DNA from 3 places in the Geodermatophilus sp. URMC 62 genome. Region 1 is predicted to be linked to each of the others. Evidence: riboswitches for the same ligand, from Rfam matches in the RefSeq annotation. Region 1 holds a riboswitch; each other region holds the start of a gene.

Region 1 (7,170 bases):
CCCGCGGCCCTGCCGTGGGGGGCGTCGTCGTCTCCGGCGCAGCCGGCGCCGCCGCCCGCGGCCGGCCGGCGTGACCTCCGCCGCGTCAGGTGTGGGCCGGGCCGGATGGGGCACTGGGACCGCGGGCAGTCATGCCCCGACCCCCTGACGACGGCCGCGGCAGGGGGCCAACGCGCCCCGACGTCGGGGGCGCCCGTGCAGGAGGAAACACTCGATGACCCAGGTGTGGCCCGGAGCCGCTTATCCCCTCGGAGCCACGTACGACGGCACCGGGACGAACTTCGCCCTCTTCAGCGAGGTCGCCGAGAAGGTCGAGCTCTGCCTGTTCGACGAGCAGGGCAACGAGGAGCGCATCCGGCTGCCCGAGATGGACGGCTACGTCTGGCACGCGTTCCTGCCCGGCATCCAGCCCGGCCAGCGCTACGGGTACCGCGTGCACGGCCCGAACGACCCCGGGCAGGGGCACCGCTGCAACCCGAACAAGCTGCTGCTCGACCCCTACGCCAAGGCGATCCACGGCGCGATCGACTGGGACGAGGCCTGCTTCGGCTACCGGTTCGGCAGCGACGAGCGCAACGACGACGACTCGGCGCCGCACATGCCGAGGTCCGTCGTCGTCAACCCGTACTTCGACTGGGGCGTCGACCGCCCGCCGAGGACGCCGTACAACAAGACGGTCATCTACGAGGCACACGTCAAGGGCCTGACGATGACCCACCCGCGCATCCCCGAGGAGCTGCGCGGCACCTACGCCGGCATCGCGCACCCCGCGGTCGTCGAGCACCTGCAGTCGCTCGGCATCACCGCGATCGAGCTCATGCCGGTGCACCAGTTCGTGCAGGACGACACCCTGCTGCAGAAGGGACTGCGCAACTACTGGGGCTACAACACGATCGGCTTCTTCGCCCCGCACAACGAGTACGCCCTCCAGACCGACGGGCAGCAGGTGCAGGAGTTCAAGGGCATGGTCCGGACCCTGCACGAGGCGGGCATCGAGGTGATCCTCGACGTCGTCTACAACCACACCGCCGAGGGCAACCACATGGGCCCGACGCTGTCGTTCAAGGGCATCGACAACCGGGCCTACTACCGGCTGGTCGAGGGCGACGAGCAGTACTACATGGACACCACCGGCACCGGGAACTCGCTCAACGTCCGCAACCCGCAGTCGCTGCAGCTGATCATGGACTCGCTGCGCTACTGGGTCACCGAGATGCACGTCGACGGCTTCCGCTTCGACCTGGCCTCCACCCTGGCCCGCCAGTTCCACGAGGTCGACCGGCTCTCGGCGTTCTTCGACCTCGTGCACCAGGACCCGATCGTCAGCCAGGTGAAGCTCATCGCCGAGCCGTGGGACGTCGGCGACGGCGGCTACCAGGTGGGCAACTTCCCGGCCCTGTGGACCGAGTGGAACGGCAAGTACCGCGACACCGTCCGCGACTTCTGGCGCGGCGAGGACGCGACCATCGGCGAGTTCGCCAGCCGGATCTCCGGCTCGGCCGACCTCTACAAGCACTCCGGGCGCCGGCCGGTGGCGAGCATCAACTTCGTCACCGCCCACGACGGGTTCACCCTCACCGACCTCGTCTCCTACAACGAGAAGCACAACGAGGCCAACGGCGAGGGCAACAACGACGGCGAGAGCCACAACCGCAGCTGGAACTGCGGTGTGGAGGGACCGACCGACGACCCCGAGGTGCTCGCGCTGCGGGCGCGGCAGCGGCGCAACTTCATCGCCTCGCTGATGCTCTCCCAGGGCGTGCCGATGCTGCTGCACGGCGACGAGCTGGGCCGCACGCAGAACGGCAACAACAACGGCTACTGCCAGGACTCCGAGCTCACCTGGATCGACTGGAGCGACGTCGACGAGGGGCTGCTGGAGTTCACCAAGCTGGTGACCCGGCTGCGCACCGAGCACCCGACGTTCCGCCGTCGCCGGTTCTTCCACGGCCGGCCGGTGCGCCGGGAGGAGGGCGACCCGGTGCAGGACGTCGCCTGGTTCACCCCTGGCGGCGAGCTGATGAGCGACGAGGACTGGGACGCCGGCTACGCCAAGTCGCTGGCCATGTACCTCAACGGCCACGGCATCCGGGAGACCGACGAGCGCGGCGAGGACGTCGTCGACGACTGCTTCTACCTGGCCTTCAACGCCTCCCACGAGCCGATCGAGTACACGTTGCCCTCCGGCGACTACGCCGAGGGCTGGACCGTCGTGGTCGACACCGCCGAGTTCGGCGAGGTGGAGGCGGTGCAGGTCAAGGCCGGGGACACCGTGACCGTCGGGGCCCGCGCCACCGTCGTGCTGATGGCGGCGCCGTGAGCGAGGCCCCGCAGGGGACGGACGCCGCTCTCGAGCGCCGGCGGGCCGTCCCGACGGCGACCTACCGGCTGCAGGTGACCGCCGCCTCCACCCTGGACGACGCGGCGGCCGTGGCCGGCTACCTCGCCGATCTCGGTGTCAGCCACGCGTACTCCTCGCCGCTGCTGCGGTCGGCGGCGGGCAGCACGCACGGCTACGACACCGTCGACCACGCGCACGTCGACGAGTCGCGCGGCGGGCAGGCCGGCTTCGACCGGCTCGTCGCCGCGCTGCACGAGCACGGCCTGGGCCTGGTGCTCGACCTGGTGCCCAACCACATGGGCGTGGCCGACCCGGCCGAGGCGCCGTGGTGGTGGGACGTGCTGCAGCACGGGCGCGACAGCGCCCACGCCTCGGCGTTCGACGTCGACTGGGACTTCGGGAACGGCCGGGTCCGCATCCCGGTCCTGGGGTCGGCCGACGACGTGGAGAAGCTGGAGGTGGTGGACGGGGAGCTGCGGTACTACGACAACCGCTTCCCCCTCGCCCCCGGCACGGGCGAGGGGACGCCGCAGGAGGTGCACGACCGGCAGCACTACGAGCTGGTCGACTGGCGGCGCGCGGACTCCGACCTGAACTACCGCCGGTTCTTCGCCATCAACACCCTCGCCGGGCTGCGGGTGGAGGACCCCGAGGTCTTCGACGCCACCCACGAGCTGGTGCTGCGGATGGTCGCCGAGGGCGCCGTCGACGGGCTGCGGATCGACCACCCCGACGGCCTCGCCGACCCCAAGGGCTACCTCGACCGGCTGGCCGAGGGCTCCGGCGGCCGGTGGACCGTGGTCGAGAAGATCCTCGAGCCCGGTGAGGACCTGCCGGAGAGCTGGGCGACGGCGGGCACCACCGGCTACGACGCGCTCGCCGAGGTCGACGACGTGCTGGTCGACCCGGCCGGCGAGGCGGCGCTGACCGCGCTGGACACCGAGCTGTCGGGCCGCGAGGTCGACTACGCGCAGCTGGTGCACGACTGCAAGCGCGAGGTGACCGACGGGATCCTCGGCTCGGAGGTGGCCCGGCTGGTGCGGGTGATCGGCGAGCTGCCCGGCGTCGACCGGGAGCGGCAGACCGAGGCGCTGGCCGAGCTGCTGGCCGGCTTCGGCGTCTACCGCTCCTACCTGCCCGACGGCCGCGAGCACCTCGACGCGGCGGTGGCCGCCGTCCGCGACCGCCGGCCCGACCTGGTCGCCGCCGTGGACGCCCTCTACCCGGTGCTGTCCCAGGCCGGCACCGAGGCGGCCACCCGCTTCGAGCAGACCAGCGGCCCGGTGATGGCCAAGGGCGTCGAGGACAGCGCCTACTACCGCTGGGCGCGGTTCGTGGTGCTCAACGAGGTCGGCGGGGACCCGGCGCGGTTCGGCTCCACGGTCGAGGAGTTCCACGCGGCGCAGGCCCGGCGGGCCGAACGCCGGCCGGAGTCGATGACCACGCTGACCACCCACGACACCAAGCGCAGCGAGGACACCCGCGCCCGGCTCGCCGTCCTCGCCGAGGTGCCCACCGAGTGGGCCGACCTCGTGCGCGGCTGGCTGTCGCGGCACCCGCTGCCCGACCGGCCGCTGGCGCACCTGGTCTGGCAGAACCTGGTGGGCGCGTGGCCGCTGTCGCGCGAGCGGGCGCACGCCTACGCCGAGAAGGCCGCCCGCGAGGCCGGCCTGTCGACGACGTGGACCGACGTCGACGAGGCGTTCGAGGCACAGCTGCACGCCCTGGTGGACGCCGCCTACGACGACCCGGCGACCACCGGCGAGATCGAGGCGTTCGTCGACCGCGTCGGCGCGGCCGGGCGGTCCAACGCGCTGGCGCAGAAGCTGCTGCAGCTGACGATGCCCGGCGTCCCCGACGTCTACCAGGGCACCGAGCTCGAGGACCGCTCGCTGGTCGACCCGGACAACCGCCGTCCGGTCGACTACGACCTGCGCCGGCAGCTGCTGGCCCGGCTCGACGAGGGCTGGGTCCCCGAGGTGGACGACACCGGCGCGGCCAAGCTGCTCGTCGTCTCCCGGGTGCTGCGGCTGCGCCGCGACTCCCCGGAGCTGTTCGCCGGCTACCGCCCGGTGGAGGTCACCGGGTCGGCCGCCGGCCACGTGGTCGCCTTCGACCGGGGCGCCGACGGGGGCGACGGCGCGGTGACCGCGGCGACCCGGCTGCCCGTGGGCCTGGCGGCCACCGGCTGGGGCGGCACGGCGCTGGCCCTCCCGACCGGCGCCTGGCGCGACGTCCTCACCGGCACGCGGGTGGTCTCCGACGCCGACGGCGTCCCGGTCGGCGAGCTGCTCGCCCGGCTGCCGGTGGCCCTGCTGGTCCGCGACTGACGAAGGACCTCACTGCCCCCCACTGCTCGCACGCTCGCGGCGGGCCCTTGCAGTGAGGCCAAGTGCGACACAGCTCACGTCCCCGTCGTCGACGGGGGCGTGAGCTGCGCGGACGTCCGGCGCCGGCCCGGCCGGCGGGCGTGACACGCCTGGGACCCGTGGGGCGCGACGTGCCGCGCCGTGATGTGGCCGTTACCTTTGCCCACGCACCCGGCCGACAGAGAGCCGCGTGCCGGAGCCGGTCCGCCGAACCCCGTCCGCCGGCCTCCGTTCCACTGCACATCCAGGACGGGGGTGGGGGACCCATTCCGGCGCCTGCCACCACGGTCACGGGGACCGGGCAGCGCCTTGGGGTGAGGCCGCACGACGTGTGGCCGGGGCACCGATCGCTCCGAACCCGACAGCTCACCTCGCAGGCGGCGGATCGGAGTCCCCCCATGCGCACGTCCACCTCCCTGCTCCGCCGTGCCGTCCTCACGACCGGCGTGGCCGCTGCCGCGCTCGGCGTGGCCGCCGGTCCCGCCTCGGCCGCCGCCCCCAACGACTGGGACGCCGTCGCCCAGTGCGAGTCCGGCGGCAACTGGAGCATCAACACCGGCAACGGCTACTACGGCGGCCTGCAGTTCAGCCAGAGCACCTGGGCCGCCTTCGGCGGCACGGCCTACGCCGCGCGCGCCGACCTGGCGACCAAGGCGCAGCAGATCGCCGTCGGTGAGAAGACCCTCGACGCCCAGGGCCCGGGCGCCTGGCCCACCTGTGGCAAGGGCCTGAACCCGTCCGCGCCCGAGGCCGGCGCGGCCCCGGCCGCGGCTCCCGCTCCGGCGCCGGCCGCCGCTCCCGCTCCGGCGGAGCGGGAGCCCGTGGCCGCCTCGCGCGCCGACCGGCCGTCGGGTGGCAGCTACACGGTCGCCGCCGGCGACACGCTGTCGACGATCGCCGCGGCCCACGGCACGACCTGGGAGGCCCTGTTCGACCTGAACCAGGGCACGGTCAGCGACGCCGACCAGATCTTCGTCGGCCAGGTCCTGCAGCTCCCCTGACGCCGCGCGGCAGCCGGGGGACGCGCTCCCCCGGCTGCCGCCGCAGCGGTTGGCCCGCCGGTGGGCGGGCACCAACCTCCGGTCACCCCGCACGACCCCTGGAGGCCCCCGCATGTCCGCACCCGTCGAGTTCGCCGTCTGGGCGCCGGTCCCCGAGCGGGTCCGGCTGCAGGTCGACGGAACGGTGCACGAGATGCGCCGGGACGACACCGGCTGGTGGCGCGCCGAGGTCGAGGCCGCACCCGAGGCCGACTACGGCTACCTGCTCGGCGACGACGACACGCCCCGTCCCGACCCGCGCTCGCGCCGCCAGCCCGAGGGCGTGCACGGGCTGTCCCGCCGCTACGACCCGGCCACGTACGCGTGGGGTGACCGCGCCTGGACCGGCCGCCCGCTGGCCGGGGGGGTCGTCTACGAGCTGCACGTCGGCACTTTCACGCCCGAGGGCACCCTCGACGCCGCGATCGGCCGGCTCGACCACCTCGTCGACCTCGGGATCGACTTCGTCGAGCTGCTGCCGGTCAACGGCTTCGACGGCACGCACAACTGGGGCTACGACGGCGTCCTCTGGTACGCGGTGCAGGAGAGCTACGGCGGCCCTGCGGCCTACCAGCGCTTCGTCGACGCCTGCCACCAGCGTGGCCTCGGCGTCGTCCAGGACGTCGTCTACAACCACCTCGGCCCGTCCGGGAACTACCTGCCGCTGTTCATGCCCGTCTTCAGCGAGGGCGGGGCGAACACCTGGGGCAGCTCGGTCAACCTCTCCGGCCCGGACTCCGACGAGGTGCGGCGCTACATCCTGGACAACGCGCTGATGTGGCTGCGCGACATGCACGTCGACGGGCTGCGGCTGGACGCCGTCCACGCGCTGGTCGACGAGCGCGCCACCCACGTGCTCGAGGAGATGGCGCAGGAGGTCGACCGGCTGTCGGTCGCCGTCGGCCGGCCGCTGACCCTCATCGCCGAGAGCGACCTCAACGACCCGCGCACGGTCACGCCCCGCATCGCCGGCGGCCTCGGCATCTCCGCGCAGTGGAGCGACGACTTCCACCACGCGCTGCACTCGACCCTGACCGGCGAGGGGCAGGGCTACTACGGCGACTTCGCCGCGGCCGGGCTGTCCGGGCTGGCCAAGACGCTCACCGGCGCCTTCTTCCACGACGGCGCGTGGTCGAGCTTCCGGCGCCGGCACCACGGCCGCCCGGTGGACACCGCGGCGCTGCCGGGCTGGAAGTTCCTCGGCTACCTGCAGGACCACGACCAGATCGGCAACCGCGCGATCGGCGACCGCGTCTCGGCGTCCCTCTCCCCCGGCCTGCTCGCCGTCGGCGCCACGCTGGTGCTGACCAGCCCGTTCACCCCGATGCTGTTCATGGGCGAGGAGTGGGGCGCCTCGACGCCGTGGCAGTTCTTCACCAGCCACACCGACCCGGAGATCGGCCGGGCGACGGCCGAGGGG
Region 2 (7,170 bases), 250 kb from region 1:
GTGACGTCACTGACCGAGAAGACGCCGAACTGCATCTCGTGCTCCCTGTGGTTGAGAGTGCAACTACTGTCTCGCTCAACGGTGGTGTCCGTACGGACATTCCTCGGCTCCGGCTGCAGGCGGTAGTCGGACGACCACGGCGTGGCGGACCACTCCGTCGGTGACCGTCCCGTGACCTGGTCCGACCCCCCGACCGGGGGACCCGCTGGGAGTCTGGCGCCCACCACCTGGATCGCCCGACGGGCCCGGGCGGGCATGACGGACCGGGGGGAACCGGATGTCGAAGCACTCGCAGGGAACTGCTCCGGACGCCGGGGCGGACGCGGCCAGGCGCACGGCCTTCACGGGCAACACCGCCGCGGAGCACGTCCCGGCGAGGGGCCTCGACGGACTGCTGGGCACCGGCCCGGTCTTCACACACGCACTGCGCGGGTACGACTGCCTGCAGGTCGACGACTACGTGGCCGCGGCCGAGACCGAGCTGCTGGTGCTCCGCCGGGAGAACGACCACCTGCTCAGCCGCTACGCCGCCTGCTCCGGTGAGCTGCAGAACGCCCGCCGCCGGCTGGCCCAGCTGGTGCGCGAGCGGGAGTCGCTCCCCAGCCCCGAGGACGCGCGCGCCCTGCTGCAGCGTGCCGAGGAGGAGGCCGACCAGGTGCGTGCCGAGGCGCGCGCGGAGGCCGAGGCGCGCCTGGCCAAGGTCGCGGAGATGCGCCAGGCGGTGACCGCGCTGCGCGAGCAGGCCCGGCGGGAGGCCGACGCACGGCGGGCGGAGGCGGCGGCCGAGCTGCAGGCGGTCCACCGCGAGGCCGAGGAGGCGCGGCGGGCGGCGGCGGCGCAGGCCCAGCGGGAGCGAGCCGCCGTCGAGGCGGAGCTGGCCGCGCTGCGCGCCGAGAAGGAGGGGGTGCGCGAGACGCTCCGGGTGCTGACCGGGCACGTCGACGACGCCCTGGCCGGTCTCGCCCGCGTGCTGCGCGGCGACGACGTCGGTCCCGACCCGGCGGGCACCGGCGCGCCGCGGACCGACACGGTGCGCACCGGGGCGCTGCCCGAGGACGTCTCGGTGCTCGCCGACCGGCGCGACGCGGCGGCCCGCGACGAGGGCCCCCGGACGCCGGAGGGTGACCCGGCCGACGTCACGGCGCTGCGCGGGGACGCCGATCGGGGCGGGAACCGGAGCGAGGTCGCCGCGGCGTCCTGACCCGGCGTCCTGACCTGCGCCGGCGCCGAGGGGTGGCGTGCGCCGGCTGCACCGTAACTCGTGTCACGTGTGCATCTCGCGTTCCGCTGTTGTCACGGGCAGGTAACGACACGTACCGTTCCTGACGTCCGGCTGGTCGTCTCGTCCCCTTCCGGGGAGCCCGGCCGGACGCCGCCGAGTCGTGTCCGCAGCCGCGGGCGCGAGCCGGGGACCCACCGCAGTCCTGGGGTGAATCGCCTGCCGAGCTCCGCTCGCAGCGCGTAGGGCTTCTTCCCGCCCGAACCCGTCAGCTAACTCGGTAGGCGGCACCGGAAGAAACGGAGACTCTCCGCATGCCCCGCCTCCGGGCCGCCGCGGCCCGCAGGTGCCGCCGGGTGCGCGTCCACCGCGCCATCTGAGTCCGGCCGCCGCCCTGCCCTGCTGACCCCGCGCCGCCGATCGCGCGCGGGGACCCGACGACCGCCGTGCGCCGGTCCCTGCCCGCGAACCGGGCTGCCGCGCGCGCACTCTCCCTCGGAGCCCTCACCCTCATGCCCCGCCCCACCCCGCGTACGCCTGCCCACACGCCCGAGACCGTCGAGCTGTCCGCAGCCGCGACGCCCGCCGACACCGCCGTCATGGCCGCCGTCGGCACCGCGGACACCGCCCCCCGTCGTCGCGCCCGCCGCCTGGGCCTGCCGGCCCGCACCCGCGCCCGGCGCAGCAGCCCCCCGCTGGGCCCGCGCCGCCCCGCCCTGCTGCTGGCCACGGCCGCCGCCGGCGCCCTGGTCGTCGGCGTGGTGAGCACGAGCGGCCCGGCCGCCGAGGCCGGCACCGAGACGGCCGGCTCCACGGTGAGCGTGGCCGAGCAGCTCGGCCTCAGCGGGCAGCCGACCGGGACCGCGGCGTCGCAGACCGCCGACCTCGCGCCGCTCGAGGACCTCGCCGCCTCCCGCAACGAGCGCTCCGCCGAGGAGACCAGCGCCGCCGAGGCGCAGGCCGCCGCCGACCAGGCCGAGCTCGACCGCCGCGCCGCCGAGGAGGCCGCCCGCCGCGCCGCCGAGGAGGAGGCCGCCCGCGCCGCCGCCGAGGCCCAGGCCGCCGCCGAGGCCCAGGCCGCCGCGGAGGCCCAGGCCGCGGCCGAGGCGCAGGCCGCGGCCGAGGCTGCGGCCGCTCAGCGGGCCGCCGCGGCGCAGGCCGCGCCCGCCCCGGCGGCTGCACCTGCCGCCGCGCCGGCCGCCCGTGGCTCCTTCAAGGACTACGCCATGAGCAAGGTGGGCAGCGCCCAGCAGTTCAGCTGCCTGGAGAACCTGTGGGGCAAGGAGAGCGGCTGGAACCCCAACGCGCAGAACCCCTCCAGCACCGCCTACGGCATCCCGCAGTTCCTGGACTCCACCTGGGCCAGCACCGGCATCGCCAAGACCTCCGACGGCTACCGGCAGATCGACGCGGGCCTGATCTACATCGACAGCCGCTACGGCTCGCCGTGCGGCGCTTGGGTGCACTCGCAGTCCACCGGCTGGTACTGACAGGACCCCGGTGCCCCGCACCGGGCCGTGGCGGCACGTCGCCAACCCGGCGCGTGACACTGGGGGCGTGACGCAGCGAGGGCCGGCCACCCGTGTGGTGCCCGTGGGGTTCGTCCGCGCGCACACGCAGGTGCGCCGGCCCTCGCTCGTCCCGGAGGTGCGGTTGCACGTCGCCGACGACGTCGTCGCCCTGTGGGAGGCGATGGAGGACGCGGCCGGCGGCGCCGGCGAGGCACCGCCGTTCTGGGCCGCGGCCTGGCCCGGCGGCCAGGCCCTCGCCCGCGCCGTCCTCGACGGGCCGGTGACGGTGGCCGGCCGCCGCGTCCTCGACCTGGGGTCGGGCAGCGGGCTCGTCGCGATCGCCGCCGTCCTCGCCGGCGCCGGCCACGTGCTGGCCAGCGACGTCGACCCGTTCTCCCGGACGGCGGTGGGCGTCAACGCCGGCCTGAACGGGGTGACCGGGATCGGCGTGGCCGGCGACGTCCTCGACCGGGAGCCGCCGGCCGTCGACGTCGTCCTGGCCGGCGACGTCTGCTACGACCGGGAGATGACCGAGCGGGTACTGCCCTTCCTCGACCGGGCCCGGGCGCGCGGCTGCGAGGTGCTCGTCGGCGACCCGGGGCGGCCCTACCTGCCGCACGAGCGGCTGGAGCCCGTCGCCGCCTACGACGTGCCCGAGACCGAGGGCCCGGGGCTGCGCCGCACCACCGTGTGGCGGCTGCCGTGAGCGCTCCCGCCCTCCTCGACCCCACCCGCGGCACCGCCGTCGCCCGGCACGGGCACTGAGACGGCGGCACCGGTGGCCGTCCACGTCGGCACCTCCGGCTGGAGCTACGACCACTGGGACGGCGTCCTCTACCCGCCGGGGACGCCGCCCCGCGACCGGCTGGCCCACTACGTGCGCCGGTTCGGCACCGTCGAGCTCAACGCGAGCTTCTACCGCTGGCCCCGGACGGCGACCTTCGCCGGCTGGCGCGACCGGCTGCCCGAGCACTTCCGGCTGTCGGTCAAGGCCCCGCGCGGGCTCACCCACGCCAAGCGGCTGTACGCCCCGGAGGCGTGGGTCGAGCGGATCACCGCGGCCTGGCACGAGCTGGACGGCCGGCGGGCCGTGCTGCTGGTGCAGCTGCACCCGGCCGCGGCCCGCGACGACGCCCGCCTGGAGTACTTCCTCTCCCTGCTGCCGGACTGGGTGCGGGTGGCCGTGGAGTTCCGCCACCCCAGCTGGCACGTCGAGGAGGTGTTCGCGCTGCTCGAGCGGCACGGCGCGGCCTACTGCGTGATGAGCGGCGCCGGCCTGCCCTGCGTGCTGCGGGCCACCGCGCCGTTCGTCTACGTCCGGCTGCACGGCCCGGACGACACCGCCCTGTACGCCGGCTCCTACCCCGATGCGGACCTGCGCTGGTGGGCCGACCGGATCGCGGAGTGGGCGCGCGACGGCCGCGACGTCCACGCCTACTTCAACAACGACGGCCACGGCCACGCCGTCCGCAACGCCGAGACGCTGCGGGCGCTGACCGGCAGCTGACCGGGCGGCGAGCGGGGCGCGGCGGCGGGAGACTGGGGTCATGAGCGAGCAGGACGACGGGACGAAGCCAGGGCAGGGGCAGGGGAACCTGGTCAGCCGGTCGGTCGAGGAGTTCGTCGCCCAGCTGCGCGGCTTCACCGACCGGGCGCGCGGGCTGGCCACCGGCGCGGTGCCGTCGGGGCTGTCGCTGCCGCGCCTGCCCTCGCCGCCCGGGGCCATGTCGGCGGCGCAGGTCGGGGCGGTCGCGCAGGCGGTGCGGGGCCAGCGTCAGCTGATCACGGGCCTGATCGGTCAGCTGCAGGCCTTCGACGAGCAGCTCGCCGTGTTCGAGCGGGTGCTCGAGCCGATCGAGGAGTGGAGCCGGACCTGGGCTCGCCTCGAGCAGTCCTTCGGCGACGTGCTGCGCCGGCCGTCGTCCGACCGCGACACCCCGCCGGCGGGGACGCTCTAGCTGTACCCGGCCATCAGGTTGGTGCCAGGCGACTGATCGGAGGATGGCCGCCGAGTGCGCTGTGACGGCGTCGAGTGTTGTAGTGCTCGAGCCAGGGAGCGAGGGCGGCGGCGCGCTGGTCGTTGCTGGTGAAGACCTGCCGGTAGGCCCATTCGCTGACCAGGGTGCGGTTGAGGCGTTCGACCTTGCCGTTCTGCCACGGGCAGTGCGGGCGGATGAACTTCTGCCGGGCGCCGAGGGCGGTGATGACCTCGCGCAGGGACCACCGGTAGGCCCAGGCGTTGTCGGTCATCACCCGCTCGATGAGCGGAATGCCGTGGGCGGCGAAGTAAGCCGCGGCGCGGGCGAGGAACGCCGCGCAGGTGGGTCCCTTCTCGTCGGGGAGGATTTCGGAGTAGGCCAGCCGGGAGTGGTCATCGACGAGTGAGTGCACGTAGTCGAAGCCGACCCGGGTTGCCCGGTCCCGGCTGGTGCTGCCAGCGGCGCGCCCGTGCGCCCGCCAGCCACCGCCGACGGGGATGCGGGCCAGCTTCTTGACGTCCATGTGGACCAGCTCGCCGGGCCGGGACCGCTCATAGCGGATCGCGGTGGTCTTCGAGGCGCGGATCACCTGCCCGGTCATCGGATCCAGCGCGGCCAGCCGGGGCTGCCCGCGGCGGACCAGCACCCGCGACACCGTGCGGGCCGGCACCCCCAGCTCGGCGCTGATGAAGGCCGGCCCCCGACGCTCGCGCCCCCAAAGCTCAACGATGCGGTCCTCCACCTCGGCCGCCGTTCGCCGCGGGCTGGTACGCGGGCGGCTGGACCGGTCCTGCAGGCCCGCCTGGCCCTCGGCGGCGTAGCGGTCGATCCAGGTCCGCACGCACTTACGGGAGATCCCCATCGCCGCAGCGATGTGCGCCTTCTTCCAGCCTCCCTGATACCGCTGGACGATCAACTGCCGGCCATGAACGGTGGTGCGGGCATTAGCGTGGGACACGAGAACCTCCGAGCAGGGACTGGGCCTTCGACAAGCCACACCCCACTCGGAGGTTCTCCTTCGTTCAAGCCCCGACGCCTGTCACCAACGTCCTGGCCGGGTACATCTAGGAGCCTGCTGAATAACCCGAGAATCCGGGTGTCGCGTCGAGAAGATGCGCAGGTCGGCGCCTCGCGCATGATCATCTCGGCGACTTGTTCAGCAGTCTCCTAGCGCTGGTCGCGGCGCAGCGGGTGGTCGGCCGGGACCTCGACCAGGACGATCCGCACGCCGTCGGGGTCGGCGACCCAGGCCTCGACCAGGCCCCACGGCTCGGTGCGCGGCTCGCGCAGCACCGGCACGCCGGCCGCCCGCAGCCGGGCGTGCTCGGCGGCGACGTCGCGCACCTGCAGCCACAGCGCGGTCCCGCGCGGCGGCTCGTCGCCGGAGCCGGACACCTCGAGCAGGCCGTTGCCGAGGAAGAACACCACGCCGCGGTGCCCGGGCGGCCCGAACTCGCGGTACACCGCGAGCCCCAGCACGTCCCGGTAGAACGCCTGCGACCGCGCGGGGTCGGGGGGCCGGAGCAGGACCCGGCTGCTGAGGACGTCCACCCGGGCATCATCGCCGCAGGGCAGGACACCGACACGAGGAGGACGCCGTGGCGCAGCGCTACGAGTACCGGGTGGTGGAGATCCGCGAGGGGCTCATCGGCGGGAAGATGTCGGGTGACAAGCTGGAGAAGGTGCTCAACCAGAACGCCCGGGAGGGATGGCAGCTCAAGGCCATCACCTCCGTCGAGGTCAAGGGGCGCCTCGGCCCGGGGGGTGTCGAGGGCGTCCTGGTGACGCTGGAGCGCCCCACGACCTGACCGATCCCACGAGGAGCGTCCGTGTCCGACGCCGTCGATGCCCGGGCGCGGTTGCGCGCGGACTGCGCGAGCTGCGCGGGGCTGTGCTGCGTGGCCCCGGCCTTCGCGGCCTCGGCCGACTTCGCGATCGACAAGCCCGCGGGTCGGCCCTGCCCGAACCTGCGCGACGACGACCGCTGCGGCATCCACGCGCAGCTGCGGGAGCGCGGCTTCCCCGGCTGCACGGTGTTCGACTGCTTCGGTGCCGGCCAGCAGACCGTGCAGGTGACGTTCGCCGGCGACGCGGGCTGGCGGGGGAGCCCCGAGCGGGCGACGGCGGTGTTCGCGGCCTTCGGCGTGCAGCGGCTGCTGCACGAGGTCCTCTGGTACCTCGGTGAGGCGCTCGCCCTCGAGGCGGCCGCGCCGCTGCACAGGGACCTGACGGCCGCGCACCGGCGCGCCACCGGCCTCACCGCCGCCGGGCCCGGCGAGCTCGCGGCGGTCGACGCCGACGCGCTGCAGCGGGAGGCCGGCGCGCTGCTGCTGTCGGTCAGCGAGCTGGCACGGGCCGGCGTCCGGCCGCGGGCGGGAGGCCGGCGCCGGGCGGACCGGCGCAACGCCGACCTGTCCGGCGCCGACCTGCGCCGCGCGGACCTGCGGGGCGTGAGCCTGCG
Region 3 (7,170 bases), 2.5 Mb from region 1:
CGTCACCGGCCGCGACGCCGACGACCTCGCCGCTGCCGGCGTGCACCCCGGGACGCGGGTGTGCGTGCACACCGACGAGCGCGGGCTGACCGAGGTCGGCGACTTCCTGGGGTCCTCCTCGACGACCGGGCGGCGCTGACCGCGCTGGTGGGGGCGGCCCGGCTGCTGCGCGCGGACGGCGGGCGGCCGCCCGGCGACGTCTACCTCGTGGCCACCAGCAGCGAGGAGATGAGCGGCATCGGCGCCCTGCACGCCAGCCGCACGCTGCCCGGCGACCTCACCCTGGCCCTCGACGTCGGCCCGGCCGAGGCGGAGTACCAGGTCACCGTGGACGGCGGTCCGGTGGTCGCCTACGCCGACGACGCCGTCGTCCACGACCGGGAGGTCGCCGACGCGCTCGTCGACATCGGCCGGGAGCTGGGCCTGGACCCGCAGACGGCGGTGTGGCAGTCCTTCGACTCCGACGCCTCGCAGGCCGAGGCCGCGGGCCTGGCGGCGCGCGCGGCGCTGCTCAGCCTGCCCACGCTCAGCACGCACGGGTACGAGGTGCTGCACAGCGGGACGGTGGAGCGGACCGCCCGGCTGCTGGCCGCCTTCCTCGCCCGCCCGGTGCCGCCGGTCAGCGGCTGACCCGCCGGACGCGGACGGGACCGCGGGCGGTGGCGACGTCGACCACCCTGCCCTGCTGGGTGACCTCGACCGCGCCCGCCGCGGCCAGCCGGCCGGCCGCCGCCCGCGCCGCCGGCATCAGGTCCCGCCAGCCCTCCGGGTCGACCGCGCGGGCCGCCTCCGACGGGCAGATCGTCGCGCCGGGCGCCCGGGCGGCCAGCAGCTCCTCGATCGCCCGCTCCAGGGCGGGGCCGGCGTCGTCCACTCCCCCAGGGTGCGCCCGTTTGCCCTGGTGAGCGCGACGGGTACGCCGTTGCGCATGGCGACGCGCACTCCCGTGGGGACGATCGGCAAGGGCAAGCGCGGCATCAGCACGCTCGGCTGGGCGCTGCGCGGTGCGGCGGCCGGCGCGGCCGGCACCACCGCGCTCAACGCCGTCACCTACCTCGACATGACCGTCCGCGGCCGCGGCACGAGCTCCACCCCGGAGCAGACCGTGGAGAAGCTGGCCGAGAAGGCGCACGTGCCCATCCCCGGCGACGAGGAGCACCGGCAGAACCGCATCCAGGGGCTGGGGCCGATCACCGGCCTGGTCGCCGGCGTCGGCGTCGGCGTGCTCATCGGGCTGGCCCGGGCCTCGGGCTTCCGGTCGCAGCCGCTGGTGGGCACGGCGCTCACCACGCTCGTCGTCCTGGTCGCGGCCAACGGCCCGATGACCGCGCTCGGCATCACCGACCCCCGCACCTGGTCGGCCACGGACTGGGCCAGCGACATCGTGCCGCACCTGGCCTACGGCGCCGTCGTCAAGACCACGATGGACGCCTTCGACCGCCTGTAGCCGCCCTTCCCGGGGGCTCACCGTCCGACCCGCGCCGCCGCGGCCCACTCGACCGGCCGCGAGATCTGCACACTGGCCGCCATCAGCACCGGGAAGGGGACGAGTGTGCAGATCTCGCGGGGTCAGCGCGGCAGTCCCCAGCCGGCCTCGTCGACGCCGCCGGGGACGGGCGCGGCGGGGTCGTAAGGCGTGCGGGTAAAGACGAACGTGCCCAGGTCGAGGTGGTCGGCGGCGATGCGCAGCGGCTCGCCGGCGTAGTAGCCGTCCAGGCCCACCCACGTGCCGTCGTCGCGCCGCCGGAAGCGGCTGGCCCTCCCCGCGCGCCCGGGCAGCGGCCCCAGGTGCAGCAGCCCCCCGGGCAGCGCGCGCAGGGCCAGCGGCGCCGGGCCCCAGTACCAGATCCCCAGCTGCTCCAGCGGCACCGGCGCCGGGGAGGGCACCCAGGGCTCCACCACCCGCGGCTCGGCGGCGCGCAGGTCGGCCAGCAGGCCGGGGACCAGCGCGTCCAGGCCGCTGGTCGTGTTGGCCAGCGAGACCCCGCCGGTGCCCTCCTCGCGGTCGACGAACACCCCGGCCAGGAAGCCGGGCATCGAGCCGCCGTGGCCGGTGAGCGTGCGCCCGTCGACGCGCAGCACCTGCAGGCCCAGCCCGTAGGCCGACCACGCCGGCGAGGAGGGGTCGACGCCGGCCGGCACCGCCATCTCCTCCAGCGTCGCGGGCGACAGCACGTCGCCGGTGTCGCCGAGCAGGAAGACGGCGAAGCGGGCGAGGTCGGCCAGCGTCGCCCACAGCTGCCCGGCCGCGGCCATGACGCCGGCGTCGTGCTCGGGCTCGGGCAGCACGACGTCGGCCCACGGGTGCACCGCGTGGCCCTGGGCGGCCCGCCCGGAGGGGCGCGTCGTCGTCCGGGTCATCCCCAGGGGGCCGAGCACCTCGGCGGTGACGACGTCGGCCCACGACCGGCCGCGCACGCGGGCGAGCAGCTCGCCGAGCAGGCCGAACCCGAGGTTGGAGTAGTGGAAGCGGCGGGCCTCCCCGAGGACGACGTGCTCGCCGGCCAGCCCGAGGTCGGCCAGCGACCCGCCGGGGACGCGCTCCCACCACCCGCCCGGGCTCTCGGCCGCGGCACCGGCGAGGTGCGACAGCAGCTGCCCGACGCTGCGGTCGCCGAACGGCGTACCCGGCAGGTGCCGGTCGAGGAGGTCGTCGAGGCCGAGGCGCCCCTCGTCGCGCAACCGCATCACCGCGACGGCGGTGACCGTCTTGCTGATCGAGCCGAGCCGGTACTGGACGTCGGTGTGCGGCTCGTCGACGTCACCGCGGCCGGCCGACCACACCGGTCCGCCGTCCCGGACGACGCCGGCGACCAGGCTCGGCGCCCGGCCGTCGCGCTGCACCCGGGCGGTGCGGGCGAGCAGGGTGCGGGCGGTCGCGGGGAGGACGGGCTCCGGCATGCCCGCACGGTAGGTCAGGCGCGCGCGGGCTCCTGCAGGCGGCCGGTGCGCCCGGCCCAGCGCTCGAACACCACCGTGGCCAGCGGGGGCACCGAGGCGGCCAGCGCGAGCAGCGCCGTCCACCGCGACCAGCCGAGCACACGGGCGGCGACCAGGGCGACCACCACGTAGGCGACGAACACCGCCCCGTGCACCGGGCCGAAGAACTGCACGCCCGCCTCCGTGGTCGCCGGCACGTACTTGACGTACATGCCGGCGAGCAGGCCGACCCAGGACAGCGCCTCGGCGACGGCGGCGACGCGGAAGGCGAGGGCGACGGTGCGGGGGTTCATCGCGGGGAGGTCCTCCGGTGGACGGTCGGGTCTCCCCTGTCCAACGGGGACCGGTCGTCGAGGATCCCGGCCGGCGGTGTGACCTCCGTGGCAGGGCCGGTGGGCGTGCGGGGTCCGGCGCGGCGCGAGCTCTGCCTCGTGCTGCTCCGCCGGATGGCCGACCTGCGTCCCGACCTGGTCGCCGGGGCGCTCCCCCGCCTCGGCGCCACCCGCGCCGAGGCCCACGCCGCCCACACCCGCTGCTGGAAGGACTCCGTCCCTCCCCCGCCTCGCACGCTCGGCGCGAGCCTCCGGACGGGGGCGCCGCCGGCGACCGCGGGGCGGCTGTGGGAGCACGTCGTCGGCGACGTCAGCGGGCTGCCGGCGCCGTGGACGTCGACCCCGGCGTCGTGACCCGCTGGGAGGTCCGCCTGACCTCGGGCGCCACGGCGGCCTTCGTCCGGGGCCTGCTGCAGCGGGTCAGCGCGCCCGGGCAGCCGCCGCGTCCCTGACCGGCGGCTGCAGGGCCGCCGGGTCGGACAGCAGCGCACCGGCGGCCGAGACCACCGCCAGGACGGCGGCCGGCACGAGCCCGGCGAGGTCGGCCAGGGCGGCGACCGCGCCCCCGAGCACGGCGAGCTTCGTGACGACGAGCAGCGCCCGCGCCCGGACGACGGCACGGGGCGCGGCGAACAGACCCCACAGCACCGCCGCAGCTGCCGGCAGACCCGCTCCGAGGAGCACCCGGAGGGCGGCCGCCTCCGGCACGGTGGCCCCCCACCAGGCCAGGACGCCCAGCGCCGCCATCTCCGAGAGGAGGGCGGCGACCGCTCCCGTCCACGCCCCTGTGCGTCGCATCCCGGCCTTCTGACGTGAGCAGTGCTCTCGTTCGCGAGCAGCGTTCCACACCAGCCGGCCGGGGTCCAGACGCAGCGGAGCCCCGGCTCCCGCGAGGGGCCGGGGCTCCGCCAGCGGTCGCTGCGTCAGGTGAGGCGGCGGGCGCCGGCGTAGCCGCCCATCGCGTCGATGCTGGCCACCTTGACGACGTCGCCGGAGGTGGGGGCGTGCACCATCTGGCCGTTGCCGACGTAGATGCCGACGTGGCTGACCGGGCTGTAGAAGAAGACCAGGTCACCGGGCTGCAGGTCGGCCCGGGAGACCGCGGTGCCCATGCGCGACTGCATGCCGCTGGAGTGCGGGAGGCTGATGCCCGCGGCGCGGAAGGCGTACTGGGTCAGGCCGGAGCAGTCGAAGGAGCCCGGGCCGGCCGCCGCCCACACGTAGGGCTTGCCGCGCTGGGCCATGGCCACCACCGTCGCGGCCGCGCCGCTGCCCCCACCGGACGGCACGGCGGCCGGGGCGCTCGAGGTCGGGGACGACGACGAGGACGAGGAGCCCGAGGACGACGCGGGCGCGCTCCCGGAGGTCGCGGCGGCGCGCTCCTCGTCGCGGCTGGCCCGCTGGGCCTCCTCGGCGGCGTGCGCGGCGGCGGCGGCCTCGAGGGCGGCGCGCTTCTCCTCGGCGCTCAGCCGGGCGAAGTCGGCCTGGTACTCGGCGATCTGCGCCTCGAGGCCGGCCTGCTGGCTGGCGACGTCGTCGTACCGGCGCTGGGCCTCGGCGGCGGCCTCGGCGGCCGCCGTCTGCGCCGCGGTCGCGGTCTCGGTGGCCGTGACGGCCTCGCCGAGCAGGCCGTTCTGGTACCCGGCGACGCCCTGGAGCAGGGTCACCCGGTCGACGAACTCGTCGGCGTCCTGGCTGGTCATGAGGGCCTGCAGCGGGCCCATCGCGTCGCCGGTGTAGGCCGACCGGGCGATCCCGACCACCTGCTCGCGGGCGGTGTCCACCGACGCCTGGGCCTGGGCCAGCGTCGCGGCCGCGGCCTCGGCGGCGGCCTGCTGGGCGGCCAGCCCCTCGCGCGCCTCGTTGAACCGCTCCGTGACGACCTCGAGGTCGTGCCCGCGGGCGGCGACGAGCTCGGCGGCCTCGGCCGCCGTGGTGGGCTCCTCGGCGGCGGCCGGCGCGGGGACGCTCCCCAGACCGAGGCCGATGCCCACGGCGCCGACGAGGGCGAGGACGGCGCGGCGGCGCGACCGGGTGGTCACGGGCAGGCCGGGGACGGACGTGCTCAGGGGCGCCACGGGTCGGCGTCTCTCCTTCTCCTCCCAGGCCGCCTACCGGGTTAGCTGACGGGTTCGGGCGTGGAGTCGCCCGGCGCGCGCGGACCGCGCACGCTTCACCCCGGGACTGCGTTGGGTCCCCGGCCCGGTCCCCCTCGGGGAGGACCGGCTCGACGGCGTCCACGGGGTGTCACCCAGGTAGGTGACGGAACGCCCCGTTGGACGTACACAGCGTAAGGGTGTAACCGGCTCGTGACAATGAGTACTTTCCCGTCGTCCCGCTCACACCCGACCGGTGGGTCGCCGCCCGGTTCCGGCACACCCGTTTGGGAGGGTGCCGGGACGAGCACGAGTCGGGCATGTCCTCCTCCACGCGCTCGCGCCTCGCCCGGCCGCTCGTCGTGCTCGCCCTCCTCGGCTCGCTGGTCGCCTGCGGCGACAACACCGACTTCTCCCGGGGGCCCACCAACTGCGACTCCAGCGGGGAGGACGCGAGCAACCCCAACGACGCCAGCTGCCAGGAGACCGGCGAGAACCCGGGCAACGACGCGCCGACCACCGACGACGCCAACCCCGGCGGCTGAGCGCTGCCCCGGACCGTCGGCGGGCGCGCGACCGCCCGGGTCGTGAGCCGGTGAGCCGGGGACGGAGGTGGACGGCGGCCGGGCCGGGCGCCGCGACGCGCGCGCTCCTGGCCGGCGCCCGGCGCCTGCTGCGCGGCCGCGATCTCGCCCTCATCGCCGCCGGGCTGACCTTCTACGCGGGCATCGCGGTCGTGCCGCTGCTGCTGGTGGCCGTGCGGCTCACCGCGCTGGCCACCTCGCCCGCCGAGGTGCGCGCGCTCGTCGGCCGGCTGACCGAGCTGCTGCCGGCCGAGCTGGGCGCGCCCGGCGCGGTCGAGCGGCTGGCCTCCGCCGGGGTCCGGCTGGACCTGCTCGGCTTCGTCCTGGCGCTGGTGCCCCTCTCCTTCTACGGCGAGGGCCTGCGCCGCGCCCTGCTGCGCTTCAGCCGGCAGCGGGACACCGACACCCTCACCGGCTGGCGCGGACGGCTGCTCACGCTGCCGCTGGTCGTCGTGACGCCCGTGCTGCTGTACCCGCTGCTGCTGGCCGCCCGCTTCATGGCCGACCTGGCCCAGCAGGACGGCGTGGGCCCGGCGGTCGGCCGTTTCTTCGTCGGCTACTACTCGGTGCTGTTCGTCCTCACCGTGCCCCTCGCCTGGGGCTTCGGCGTGGTCGCCGCCGGCCGGCACCGCCGGCGCGCGGTGGCGTGCGGCGCCCTGTTCACCGCGGCGTGCCTGTCGGGGTTCCTGCAGGGGTTCGTGGTGTTCCTGTCGCTGCCCCTGGACCTCGGGGCGCCCTTCGGCGGCCTCGTCGCCGTGGGCGCGGTGGTGGCCGTCGGCCTCTGGATGTTCCTGCTGCACCTGGTGCTGCTGGCCGGGTGGCTGCTCACCCAGTCCCTCGACGAGCTCCTGGGCCGGCGGCAGCAGGAGGACTACCCCGACGGGAAGCCCGGCGCGAACCCCGGCGGCAGCCCGGGCACGGGCAGCTCCGGCCCCGGCAGCGCCGGTGCCACCGGCGGCTCGGGCGCCGGTTCCGGTGCCGGCTCGGGGGCCGGTTCGGGGGCCGGTTCCGGTGCCGGTGGCGGCGGCTCGGGGGCCGGCGCGGGCTCCGGGGCCGGCGCCTCGGGCGCGGGGGCGGGCGGCGGCGGCTCGGGCGCCGAGGACGTCTCCGGCGCGGGCCGGGGGTCCGGCGCGGGGGCGGCCGGGGGTTCGGGAGCCGGCTCGACGTAGGCGCTGCCGTTGCTCACCAGGATCGACACCTGCTGGCCGGGGACGGCGC

Evidence for each region. Region 1 has a riboswitch for cyclic di-AMP ahead of ACU616_RS18825 (LysM peptidoglycan-binding domain-containing protein). Riboswitches for the same ligand answer to the same signal wherever they lie in the genome.
Region 2: it holds a riboswitch for cyclic di-AMP, as region 1 does, so the genes downstream of both, ACU616_RS19995 (aggregation-promoting factor C-terminal-like domain-containing protein) here and ACU616_RS18825 (LysM peptidoglycan-binding domain-containing protein) in region 1, are expected to answer to the same signal.
Region 3: it holds a riboswitch for cyclic di-AMP, as region 1 does, so the genes downstream of both, ACU616_RS06820 (C40 family peptidase) here and ACU616_RS18825 (LysM peptidoglycan-binding domain-containing protein) in region 1, are expected to answer to the same signal.

The regions. Positions count from the first base shown of each region.
Region 1 is NZ_JBRFHY010000001.1:3,871,437-3,878,606, reverse strand. Features, by position in the region: gene glgX (glycogen debranching protein GlgX) at 215-2,320, shown strand; gene treY (malto-oligosyltrehalose synthase) at 2,317-4,671, shown strand; cyclic di-AMP (ydaO/yuaA leader) riboswitch at 4,938-5,103, shown strand; gene ACU616_RS18825 (LysM peptidoglycan-binding domain-containing protein) at 5,109-5,711, shown strand; gene treZ (malto-oligosyltrehalose trehalohydrolase) at 5,824-7,170, shown strand, end outside.
Region 2 is NZ_JBRFHY010000001.1:4,125,728-4,132,897, forward strand. Features, by position in the region: gene ACU616_RS19985 (LLM class flavin-dependent oxidoreductase) at 1-35, opposite strand, end outside; gene ACU616_RS19990 (hypothetical protein) at 278-1,201, shown strand; cyclic di-AMP (ydaO/yuaA leader) riboswitch at 1,364-1,521, shown strand; gene ACU616_RS19995 (aggregation-promoting factor C-terminal-like domain-containing protein) at 1,732-2,709, shown strand; gene ACU616_RS20000 (class I SAM-dependent methyltransferase) at 2,777-3,436, shown strand; gene ACU616_RS20005 (DUF72 domain-containing protein) at 3,509-4,237, shown strand; gene ACU616_RS20010 (hypothetical protein) at 4,278-4,688, shown strand; gene ACU616_RS20015 (IS481 family transposase) at 4,702-5,667, opposite strand; gene ACU616_RS20020 (VOC family protein) at 5,877-6,260, opposite strand; gene ACU616_RS20025 (DUF4177 domain-containing protein) at 6,308-6,517, shown strand; gene ACU616_RS20030 (pentapeptide repeat-containing protein) at 6,539-7,170, shown strand, end outside.
Region 3 is NZ_JBRFHY010000001.1:1,416,843-1,424,012, forward strand. Features, by position in the region: gene ACU616_RS06780 (hypothetical protein) at 1-139, shown strand, start outside; gene ACU616_RS06785 (hypothetical protein) at 148-630, shown strand; gene ACU616_RS06790 (DUF3253 domain-containing protein) at 620-874, opposite strand; gene ACU616_RS06795 (hypothetical protein) at 929-1,447, shown strand; gene ACU616_RS06800 (serine hydrolase domain-containing protein) at 1,570-2,901, opposite strand; gene ACU616_RS06805 (DUF3817 domain-containing protein) at 2,916-3,233, opposite strand; gene ACU616_RS06810 (hypothetical protein) at 3,312-3,626, shown strand; gene ACU616_RS06815 (DUF2568 domain-containing protein) at 3,693-4,070, opposite strand; gene ACU616_RS06820 (C40 family peptidase) at 4,196-5,350, opposite strand; cyclic di-AMP (ydaO/yuaA leader) riboswitch at 5,367-5,500, opposite strand; gene ACU616_RS06825 (hypothetical protein) at 5,689-5,913, shown strand; partial or broken gene ACU616_RS06830 (YhjD/YihY/BrkB family envelope integrity protein) at 5,964-6,782, shown strand; gene ACU616_RS06835 (transglycosylase domain-containing protein) at 6,824-7,170, opposite strand, start outside.